2 regions of the Brachybacterium sp. GCM10030267 genome follow, and region 2 is predicted to be linked to the other one. Evidence: riboswitches for the same ligand, from Rfam matches in the RefSeq annotation. Region 2 holds a riboswitch; the other holds the start of a gene.
The links. A riboswitch is a leader RNA that binds a small molecule or an ion and turns the genes downstream of it on or off. The one in region 2 is predicted to bind thiamine pyrophosphate.

Region 1 (4,938 bases), on a different contig from region 2:
GGTGCGGCCGGCGCGAAGCTCGGAAGGTCCGGTTGACCTGGAGCGATGCCGCGTCCAGCGGTGCCGGCCCGGGGACAACCGGATTGTCGGACGATCCGGACATAACTATTCGGTCACGCGGGTGTCGTGGGTCCCAGAACGGCGGGCTCGTCGGGACCGGAAGGTCACGGGCATGTTTCGGCGGAGAACGACGAGTCGGGCCGGACGGACACGCAGACGCCCTCGGGCGGCGTGATGCGAAGGCGCGGGCGCAGATACGCAGATACCCGGCCGCGGAGGGTCAGGCGCGGAGGGTCAGCCGCGGAGGGTCAGGCGCGGAGGGGGAGCGTCTCGGCGAGGAAGTCGACGGTCTGCTGCCAGGCCGCGTCGGAGGCCTGCGCGTGGTGGACGAACGGGTGCGGATTGTCGAAGGCGTGCCCCGCACCCTCGTGCAGTTCGAACCGCACCTGCTCGCGGGCGCCGCCGGCGGTGACGGCCTGGCGGATCTGCTCGACGGTCTCGGGCGGGATGAAGTCGTCTGCCGTGCCGAAGTGGTGCAGGCTCGGCATGGTGACCACGCCCGCGCGATCCAGCAGGGAAGGCAGGGCCGAGCCGTAGTAACTGACCAGCGTCGTGGGCGGGCGGTCCTCCTCGGCGGCGGACGCCGCAGCGGCGAAGGCCAGGCCGCCGCCGTAGCAGAAGCCCAGCAGCCCCACCCGTTCGGAGTCCACCGCGCCGTGCGCACGCAGCGCGCCCAGGGCGGCGATGGCGTCGGCCTCGGCCCGCTCCCAGGGCAGCTGCTGGGTCAGGGTCATGGCCTCGCCGAGCCAGGACTCCGCGTCCTCCCAGTCGTCGATGCCGACGATCGGCGGATCGAGGCGGGCGAAGAGCTGCGGGGCCAGCACCGCATAGCCGAGCGCGGCGAGATCCGCGCAGCGCCGCTGGATGTAGTCGGAGACGCCGAAGATCTCCTGCAGCACCACGAGGCCGGGCACCGGCTCCTCGCGGTGCTCGGGCAGCCAGAGCAGTCCGGGCAGGTCGCCGGCATCGGTGGGGATGGGCAGTGTGGTCGCGCTCACGCGATGACTGTATCGCGAGGGGCGCCGGTCACTCACTCGCCCTGCGGCCTCCCCCCGGTCGGCCGCACGGCCTGGCCGCGATGCTCAGCCGCTCCGCTGGACGACGGTCACAGGGTCTCGATGCCCACCAGCAGGCCCTGGTCGTTGCCGGCGAAAGCCCCGGGCGCCACCTCCAGCTCCCAGTGATCGCCGCCGGCGGTGGTCGCGGTGCAGGCCACCGGTTCGAAGGTCGCGAAGGAGAGGCCGTCCTGGCAGCTCACGTGCTCCCAGTCGGCGTAGTCGACGGGGACGTAAGCATTCGGGGAGGTGAGCACCTCCAGCGTGTGCTGCGCGAGCTGCTCGGAATCCAGGTCCTCGGCCCCGAACGTCGAGCTGACGCCGAGGCCGGTGAGGGACACGGTCTCCTCCAGCAGGACCTCGGCCGGCCCGGTCAGGGCGCCGCCGGTGGTGAACAGGATCGCGACCCTGCTGCCGGCGGTGAAGTCCTCCGCGGACGGGATCCGCACCGAGTGCGCCGTCCATTCCTGGTCCGGGTCGGGAGAGTCGACGCTCGCCGGGCCCATGCACGACGCGGTGGCGCCCGGGCTGAGCGTGAGCTCGTCGTAGCACTCGGCCATCCCGCCGAGGGGCCCGGTCAGCAGGGCGGCCAGCTGGTCGGGGCTGCGCACGAGATCGCCCTCACCGGGCTCCTCGGGTCCCAGATCGGTGACGAGCACGAGACGGGTCTCAGGCTCCGTCGGCTCCGTCGCCTCGTCCTCGTCGCCCGCATCCACCCCATCGTTCTGTTCGGACCCCTCGTCCGAGTCCCCGTCCCCCTGCTCACTGCTGGTCGCGGCGCCCCCGCCGTCGCTGGTGTTCTGTCCGCCCTCCTGCTGTTCACCCTGATCCGATGTCTCGGACGGCGCCCCCGCGCTGTCCTCCCCGTCGGCTCCGGCGCTCGTGCTGCAGGCCGACGCGGACAGCAGCGCCGCCCCCGCGGCGACGGTCAGTACGGTGCGGGCCCGGCGTGCGGTGCTCGTGATGGTCATGGCGTCCTCTCCGCCGACTGCGGGAGACGGTTGTCCGTCGTGGATCCGCGTCGATGCGTTGCCGCTCACACCGTGGCATCAGGTCAAGGGAAGGTCAAGAGAATACCAAGGAATTACAGGATTATGAGTGTGAAGATCCTGTGTGCCCCTGTCTCGGCCCCTGCTAAAGTCGCCGACCAGTGACGCGGGGTGCCGTCGAGAAGCGGCGGCTGAGAGCACACCCGTCGAACCTGCCCTGGTCTGCACCTGCGAAGGGATCGTCACCGATGACTACGAGCACGCCCGAGAACCGGCTACGCAGCGCCCTCGAGGCGCTCAGCGGGCACAGCCCGCTCGTCCACTGCATCACCAACACCGTCGTCCAGCAGATCACCGCGGACGTCCTGCTGGCCATCGAGGCCGCCCCCGCGATGGTGGACCACCCGCAGGAGGCGCCGGTCTTCGCCGCTGCGGCCGACGCGCTGCTGGTGAACACCGGCACCGTGGCCGAGGGACAGGTGCAGGCGATGCCCGCCGCCGCCCGCGCCGCCCGCGACGCCGGACGGCCCTGGGTGCTCGACCCGGTCGCCGTCGGCTCGCTGCCCGTCCGCACCCCGCTGGCGCACGAACTGCTGACCCTCGGGCCCGCCGCCGTCCGCGGCAACGCCTCCGAGATCGCCGCGCTCGCCGGCACCGGCGGGGGAGGGCGCGGCGTCGATTCCACCGACACGGTCGAGGCGGTGCTCGACGCCGCCCGCGACCTCTCCGCCCGCACTGGTGCCGTGGTCGCGGTCTCCGGGGAGCGCGACGCGATCGTCTCCGCGGGTCGCATCACAGTGCTGACCAGCGGCGACGCCCTGCTCGCGCGAGTGATCGGCACCGGCTGTGCGCTCGGCGCGACCTGCGCCGCCCTCCTGGGCTCAAGCCGCGACACCGACCTCACCCCCCACGACGCGGTGCTCGCCGCACATGCCCTGCACGGCGCCGCCGGAACCCTCGCCGCGCGGGAGGCGCAGGGAGTCGGGTCCTTCGCCGTCGGCTGGCTCGATGCGCTGGACACCCTCACGCCCGCCGACGTGCTCGAGCTCGTGGGTCTTCAGGAGCAGGCGGCCCCGGCGTGATCCGGCCGTCCCTGCGCACCGCCCATGCGGCCGACTTCTCGCTGTACCACGTCACCGACTCGGCGCTGTCCGGCGGGATCGACGCGGTGCCCGGCGTGGTCCTCGCCGCCGTCCGCGGCGGAGCGGGCGCGATCCAGCTGCGGGACAAGGACGCCTCCGACGCCGACCTGCTCGAGCTGGTCCGCGCATGCCGGGAACGCCTGGCGAGCGAGCTCGGCCCTCGCGCCCAGGAGGTGCCCTTGTTCGTCAACGACCGTCTCGGTGTGGCCGAGGCCGCGCGGTGCCACCTCCACGTGGGCCAGAGCGACGTCGCCGCGGCCGCTGCCCGCGAGGTGCTCGGGGAGGAGCTGATGATCGGCCTCTCCGCCGGCACCGCCGGCCAGGTGCGCGCCGCGCTCGCGGAGGACACGGCCGACGTGCTGGGCATCGGCCCGATCCGCGCGACCGCCACCAAGGCCGACGCCGCGCCGCCGCTCGGCCTGGAGGGACTGGCGGAGTGCCTGGACCCGTGGCGGCAGGCGCGGCACGTATCGGCCGCCTCAGCTCCGCTGGCCGTCGCCATCGGCGGCATCGACCACCGCCTCGCCCCGGAGATCGCGGCCACCGGTGTGGACGGTCTCTGCGTGGTCTCGGCCATCGCCGCGGCACCCGACCCCGCTGCGGCCGCCGGCCGACTCCGAGAAGCCATCGACCAGGGCCGCTCATCCAGCAGTCCGTGACCACCCGTCCGCGGACCCCGCCCCCCACCGGCCCGGCTCCGCAGCACACCCCAGGAGGACCGCCCCATGCGACCACCGACAGCACTGACCATCGCCGGCTCCGACCCCAGCGGCGGCGCCGGCTTCCAGGCCGACCTGAAGACGTTCACGGCACTCGGCGTCTACGGCACCACCGCGATCACCGCCGTGATCGCGCAGAACACCCGCGGCGTGCAGTCCGTGACGCCGATGACCGCCGAGGACGTGCAGTCGCAGCTGACCAGCGTTCTGGATGACATCCCGCTGGACGCCACCAAGCTGGGGATGCTCACCTCCGCCGAGGTCGTCGCCGCCGTCGCCGAGACCATGGCCGCGCGAGCCGGCCAGTTCGGCACCGTCGTGCTCGACCCGGTCATGGTCGCCACCAGCGGCGATGAACTGCTGCCCCGGCAGGCGGCACAGAACCTGCGCGAACTGCTGCTGCCGCTGGTGCACGTGATCACGCCGAACCTGCCCGAAGCGGCGAAGCTGCTGGATGCGGAGGTCGCCCCCGATGTCGAGACCATGCAGGAGCAGGCCGTGCGGCTGCAGCAGCTGGGTCCCGCCGTCGTGGTCCTCAAGGGCGGGCACCACGATGACGACGAGGTCGTCGACGTCGTCGCTCACCCCGGCGGCGTGGACCTGCTGCGGGCCGAGCGCGTGCGCACCCGCGCCACCCACGGCACCGGGTGCACGCTCTCCGCGGCGATCGCCGCGCAGTACGCGCGCATCGCGATGGTCCGCTCAGCGGGGCCCGACGCCCTGGGTGTTCTCGCCGCCACCATGGACGCCTCGCACGAGAGGGTCGGCGAATCCGAAGCAGGAGACGACCTGGCCGCGGTCGGCGCGGGGCGTGACTTCCTGCAGCGGGCGCTGATCGGCGGCGCCGCCTATGACCTCTCGTTCGCGCCGGAGCAGGGGCACGGCCCGGTCGACCATCTGGTCACCGTGGCGCGCCGGGAGCCGGGCGGGCACACGGCGAGTGCCTGAGCGCTCGGCCGCTGACCGGGCCGCC
Region 2 (4,938 bases):
GCTCGCTCGAGCGCGGAGATGAGTTCGGCCTTGGTCGTCACGGTGAACACCATGTCGCCGGCGGCGTCGGCACCTCCCGTGGTGCCGGCGCCGGCGGACCCCCAGCCGTCCCCGGCGCGCAGGGTCTCTCGCGCCGGGTCCTCGGGGCGCGCCTGCGCGGTGGTCGCGCCGACAGCAGTCAGGGGGGCAGCCACCGCTGCGGTGGTCAGGGCTTGCATCAAACGTCGGCGTCGTAGCACGGGCTCTCCTGAGTGTGGATTGCTGTCCTTCGAATGGACCGCCGTCGGCGGGGTCATTCGTCCGATCGCAGCGGGTTCGCCTCTCGGGTACGGCGACCACACAGGGGATGTCGTGGCAGAGCGCGGATCATCCTCGCGCCCTCGCGATGAGAAACCGGTTTCCCGCTGATCTTGGGTGCGACCATACTGTGCCGCTGGCCTCGTATCAACCCTCGATGGCGGGCGGGAACCGATTTCTGGCTGCCCGCCGCGGCGTGGCCCCTCACTCCACGGCGCCGTCCAGCGCCTGCTGCCAGAAGGCGGATTCGAGCCGGGTCGCGGTGCGGAACACCGTGGCCACCTCCTCGAATCGCTGCTCGGTGAGGGACCGCGCCGCCAGGACGTCGAGGTGGGCGATGGCGTCGCGCGCGGCCTGCTGGAACTCCTCGCTCGCGTACTCGGCGATCCAGTCGCGGTAGGGGTGCTCCGGCTGCTCCTCGAGCCGGGGAGCCAGACGGGCCCCGATCTCGGCGTACCCGATCGCGCACGGGGCGAGGGCCACATTCAGGTCGAGCTGGTCACCGACCTGCCCGCAGTCGAGCACGTACCGGGTGTAGGCGACGGTGGCCTGCTTCTCGGGTGCGGCGTCCAGCTGCGAGCGATCGATGCCCCAGCTCGCGGTGAGCCGCACATGCAGATCGGTCTCGGCCAGGGTCGTCGCGAGGGCATCGGCGGAGTGCTGGATGTCCTCGAGCCGTCGGCTCTTGAAGGCGGCCAGCGCGTTGGCCCGGGCGAACTGGATGAGGAACAGGTAGTCCTGGATCAGGTAGTCCTGGAATGCGGCGAGCGGCAGTGTGCCCGCGCCGAGCTGCTCGACGAACGGGTGGCGGGTGTAATCGTCCCAGTCGGGCAGGGCGGCGGACCTGAGATCGTCGAACAGGCTCATCGTGCCTCCCCGGTGAACGGGTGGAGGTAGGACTGCTCGAAGAAGTCGAGCTCGAGGGCGACGGTGCGCTCGAAGAACTCCCGGGCCCGCTCGGGGCTGCCGGGTCCTGCTGCGTCGAGCTCGGCGTGCAGGAAGTTCACGAAGCCGGCGAAGTCCGGGTTGTCGTGGAGGTCGATCCATTCGGAGTGGACGAAGCTGCTCGGCCGCGGGTCCGGAGCGGCGGCGGCCCAGTCGTGGTAGAGCCATTCGGTGACCACCAGCACGGCGAGGATCGCGGCATAGTCCCGGGTCTCGGCGGCTTCGCGGAAGATGGTGGTGAAGCCGGTGGTCGCCAGCGTGTCCGGGACGGTTGCGCGGTCGTGCTCGCTCACGCCCAGGGACTCGAACGCGCGCAGGAAGTAGGTGTTCTCGTCCCCGGCGACCTCGCCGACGAACTGCGACAGCCGCAGCCGGGCCTCGAACGCGGGGGCCTCGGCGATGCCGGCGCCGAGGAGCACCAGGAAGCTGTCGAGGAAGCGATGGTCCTGGATCAGGTATCCGGCCATCACCTCGTCGGGGATCGACCCGTCGTGGAGCTCCGCCACGAAGCGGTGCTGGACGGCTCGGGTCCAGGTGGGTTCGCTGGCCTCACGGAGGTCGTCGGTGAAAGAGGTGGACATCGGGACTTCTCCTCGTCGGTCGATCCGTCCGGATGGGAGCTCCCGATCCGGTGACCCGGGGCCCGACCTCGAGGCGCGCTCGCGACGCGGCGAGCGGCGCAGTGACGCAGTGACGCAGTGACGCAGTGCGACGTCATGACATCCCTCCGCGAGCGCTAACTCGATCAGGTTCGTCGGGTGTGATCTCAGCCCCTGGCGGGGCACCCCGTGTCGACGACGACCTTACCCCGACACAGCAGGAGCCGCCCCGGGACCCCGGCGCTGGGGCCGGGTCCCGGGGCGGCTGAGCGGGGCCGTGATCGCCCTGATCGATTCCCGGAGGGTCACCGATCACGCGGCGAGATCACGCATGACCGATGGGTCGGAGATCAAGCGATCAGGTGGGCCGACGGTCCCGCCGATCAGGTGCGCCGACGGTCCCACCGATCAGCTGGGCCGACGGTCTCGCCGGTCAGGTTGGCCGACTGTCCCGCCGGTCAGCGAGCGGCGTCCCGCTCCTGCGGTCGGTCGCCGTTCACTCGGAGTCGAAGGCGCCGTCGTCGGCCCCGAAGGCACTGTCCTCGGAGCCGTCCTCACCGGTCGCCTCGGGGGCGTAGTCCTCGTCGAGCGGGACCTCGCGGCGCTGGTCGAGGACATCCGCTGGATCGGCGTAGGCGGAGGTGACGGAGCCGAGCTCCTCGGAGCCGAGGGCGTCCGTGGTCCCGTCGTCCGGCAGGGCATCGACCTCCTGGTCCAGGGCGTCCTCGAGCGGGGCCTCGGGGGAGTGCTCGTGCGGCGTGCTGGTCATCGTCCTGCTCCTTTCCTCCGGTGGTGTCCGGTCACTGGCAGTATCCGATATTCCGCGCCGATGATCGACTGCTCGGGCCCGCGATCGCTGGAAGCTCAAGCCCTCGCGCCGGGCGGAGCCCCGAGCGACGTCGGGCCGAGTCAAGAGCTCTTCGGGCGAAGCCTGGAGCCTCGTCGGGCCGGACCCGAACCTGTCCGGGGCCGACGCTCAGGCGCGCGAGCCCAAGCCGACGATATGCTCCGGGAGGCGCTCGTTGCTGCCGTACATGAAGTGGTTCTCCATGCGCTCGGAGTAGCGGCTCGCCTCGGTGGTGCGGCCGACGGCCTCGGCGACCTCCCGGATGTGGATCGGGGCTGCGCCGCAGCACACCCCGAGGTAGTTCACGCCCAGCTCCAGCGCCTCACGGGCGAAGGCGCTGATCTCGTAGCGGTTGGTCAGCAGGGGGTCCAGGGCGGTGGGGAAGGTGCGCCCGTGCGGGGAGGGCACGGCCGCGGCGGGATCGGAGAGGTTGAAGAACGTCGGCTCCTCCTCCGTGGTGCGGTACGGGATCGGCAGGGCGCCCACGTGGCAGTCCACGGCCTCGCGGATCTCGCGCAGCCACGGCAGCATCGTCGCCGGCCCGCGGAAGCAGTTGAGACCCACCACGTCGGCCCCGGCCTGCTCGAGGCGCTGTGCGGTCTCGACGATCCCGGCGCCCTCGGCCATCTCCTGGAACGCCATCGGGGCGAGAGTGATCACCACGGGCAGGCCGGAGGCCTTGGCGACCTCGAGCGCGGTCAGCGCCTCCTCGGCGTAGTAGAAGGTCTCCCCGACGATCAGGTCGGCCCCTTCCTCGACGGCCCAGCCGACCATCTCCTCGAACATGCCGCGGACCTCGCGCTGCGTCGTGGTGTCCGCAGGGTCCCAGATGTTGGAGTTGGAGATGTTGCCGGCGACGAGATTGCCCGGGACGGCGTCGGCGACCTCGCGGGCGATCTGCAGGGCGGACCGGTTCAGGGGCTCGAGGAGGTCCTCCTTGCCGATGACCCGCATCTTCTCGCGGTGACCGTTGTAGGTGAAGGCCTCGACGATGTCGGAGCCGGCGCGCTGGAAGTCCACGTGCAGGGTGCGCAGCGCCTCGGGGTGCTCGAGGGCGACCTCGGGCACGAACTCGCCGGCGGTCAGGTAGCCGCGCCGTTCGAGCTCGAAGAGGAAGCCCTCGGCACAGATGACGGTGCCGGTATCGAGGCGTTCGGTCAGGTGGTTGCGGGTCATGGCGTGCCCTCGTCGTCGCGGTTCCAGTGGTGGCCGCTGGTGACTGTATCCGTGCCTCGTGGTGGGCCGTATGGGTTGTGGCGATCTGTGAACGCGCACGATGCCGGGGAGTCAGGGCAGGGGTGGCCTCCTCGGCGGTGCCGGGTCATGGCCGCGGCTGGTCGCCCCGTGTTCCCTCGTCGCCCGCGCCTCGTGCCTGGTCTTCCCCATCCGCTGGGAGGAGCCCTTCGGGATGGTCATGGCCGAGGCCCTGGCCTGCGGCACCCCCGTCATCGCGACCCCGCGCGGCAGCGTCCCGGAGATCGTCCGCGACGGGCACAACGGGTTCCTGGCCACCGGGGTGGAGGCCCTGGCGGCCGCGATCGAGCGCTCCGGGGAGATCAGTGCCCAGGAATGCCGGCGCGATGCGCTCGAGCGGTTCGACCTGCCCGTGATGGCCGCGAGGTACGAGCAGATCTACGGGATGCTGGTCGAGGGCGGCACCAGCATCGAGGAGGTCACCCGGGCGATCGCCCGCTGACCGCGTCGCGCCGAGGGCCCCTGCTCCCGGGATGGGAGCAGGGGCCCTCGGCGGGTGCGCCGTGCGAGCCAGGGCGATCCTGCTCAGCGGTACTCCAGCGGCCAGGCGCGATGTATATAGCCGCGCCTGTGCGTGTGAGTACCGTCCAGCCGCGCGGAGCTCAGACGGTCGCCGCGGCGGTGCTCAGGGTCGAGGCGAACGGGTCGAAGTCGGCCGGCATGGGCTCGACCTCGGTGAACGAGGAGTTCACGGTGACCGTCTCGCCGCGGCTGATGGCGGTCTCGATGGCGACCATGATGTCCAGCACGTGGGCGGCGATCTCGCCCTGAGCGCGGTGGGGGACGCCGGCGCGGATCGCGCGGGCCATCTCCAGCACGCCCAGACCGCGACCCGTGGTGGCGCCCGTGGCGGGCACCGGAGCCGGCTCCTCGCCGCGGTACACCGTCAGCGCGGAGTCTCCGTCGAACACGTTGGGATCGGGGAAGGTCAGGGTCGCCTCGGTGCCGTAGACCTCGACGAAGCCGGCGCGCTTGTGCGGGGAGTCGAAGCTCAGC

Region 1: another riboswitch for thiamine pyrophosphate. It lies ahead of thiM (hydroxyethylthiazole kinase); the one in region 2 lies ahead of ACFQS2_RS04010 (TenA family protein).

What each region holds. Positions count from the first base shown of each region.
Region 1 covers NZ_JBHTCX010000007.1:160,633-165,570, forward strand. The annotation lists gene ACFQS2_RS06030 (dienelactone hydrolase family protein) at 309-1,058, opposite strand; gene ACFQS2_RS06035 (hypothetical protein) at 1,166-2,086, opposite strand; TPP riboswitch at 2,262-2,361, shown strand; gene thiM (hydroxyethylthiazole kinase) at 2,353-3,186, shown strand; gene thiE (thiamine phosphate synthase) at 3,183-3,905, shown strand; gene thiD (bifunctional hydroxymethylpyrimidine kinase/phosphomethylpyrimidine kinase) at 3,972-4,913, shown strand.
Region 2 covers NZ_JBHTCX010000003.1:340,833-345,770, reverse strand. The annotation lists gene ACFQS2_RS04020 (polysaccharide lyase family 1 protein) at 1-194, opposite strand, end outside; gene tenA (thiaminase II) at 502-1,164, opposite strand; gene ACFQS2_RS04010 (TenA family protein) at 1,161-1,823, opposite strand; TPP riboswitch at 1,948-2,041, opposite strand; gene ACFQS2_RS04005 (hypothetical protein) at 2,338-2,610, opposite strand; gene ACFQS2_RS04000 (homocysteine S-methyltransferase family protein) at 2,818-3,864, opposite strand; gene ACFQS2_RS03995 (glycosyltransferase) at 3,965-4,384, shown strand; gene ACFQS2_RS03990 (Gfo/Idh/MocA family protein) at 4,545-4,938, opposite strand, start outside.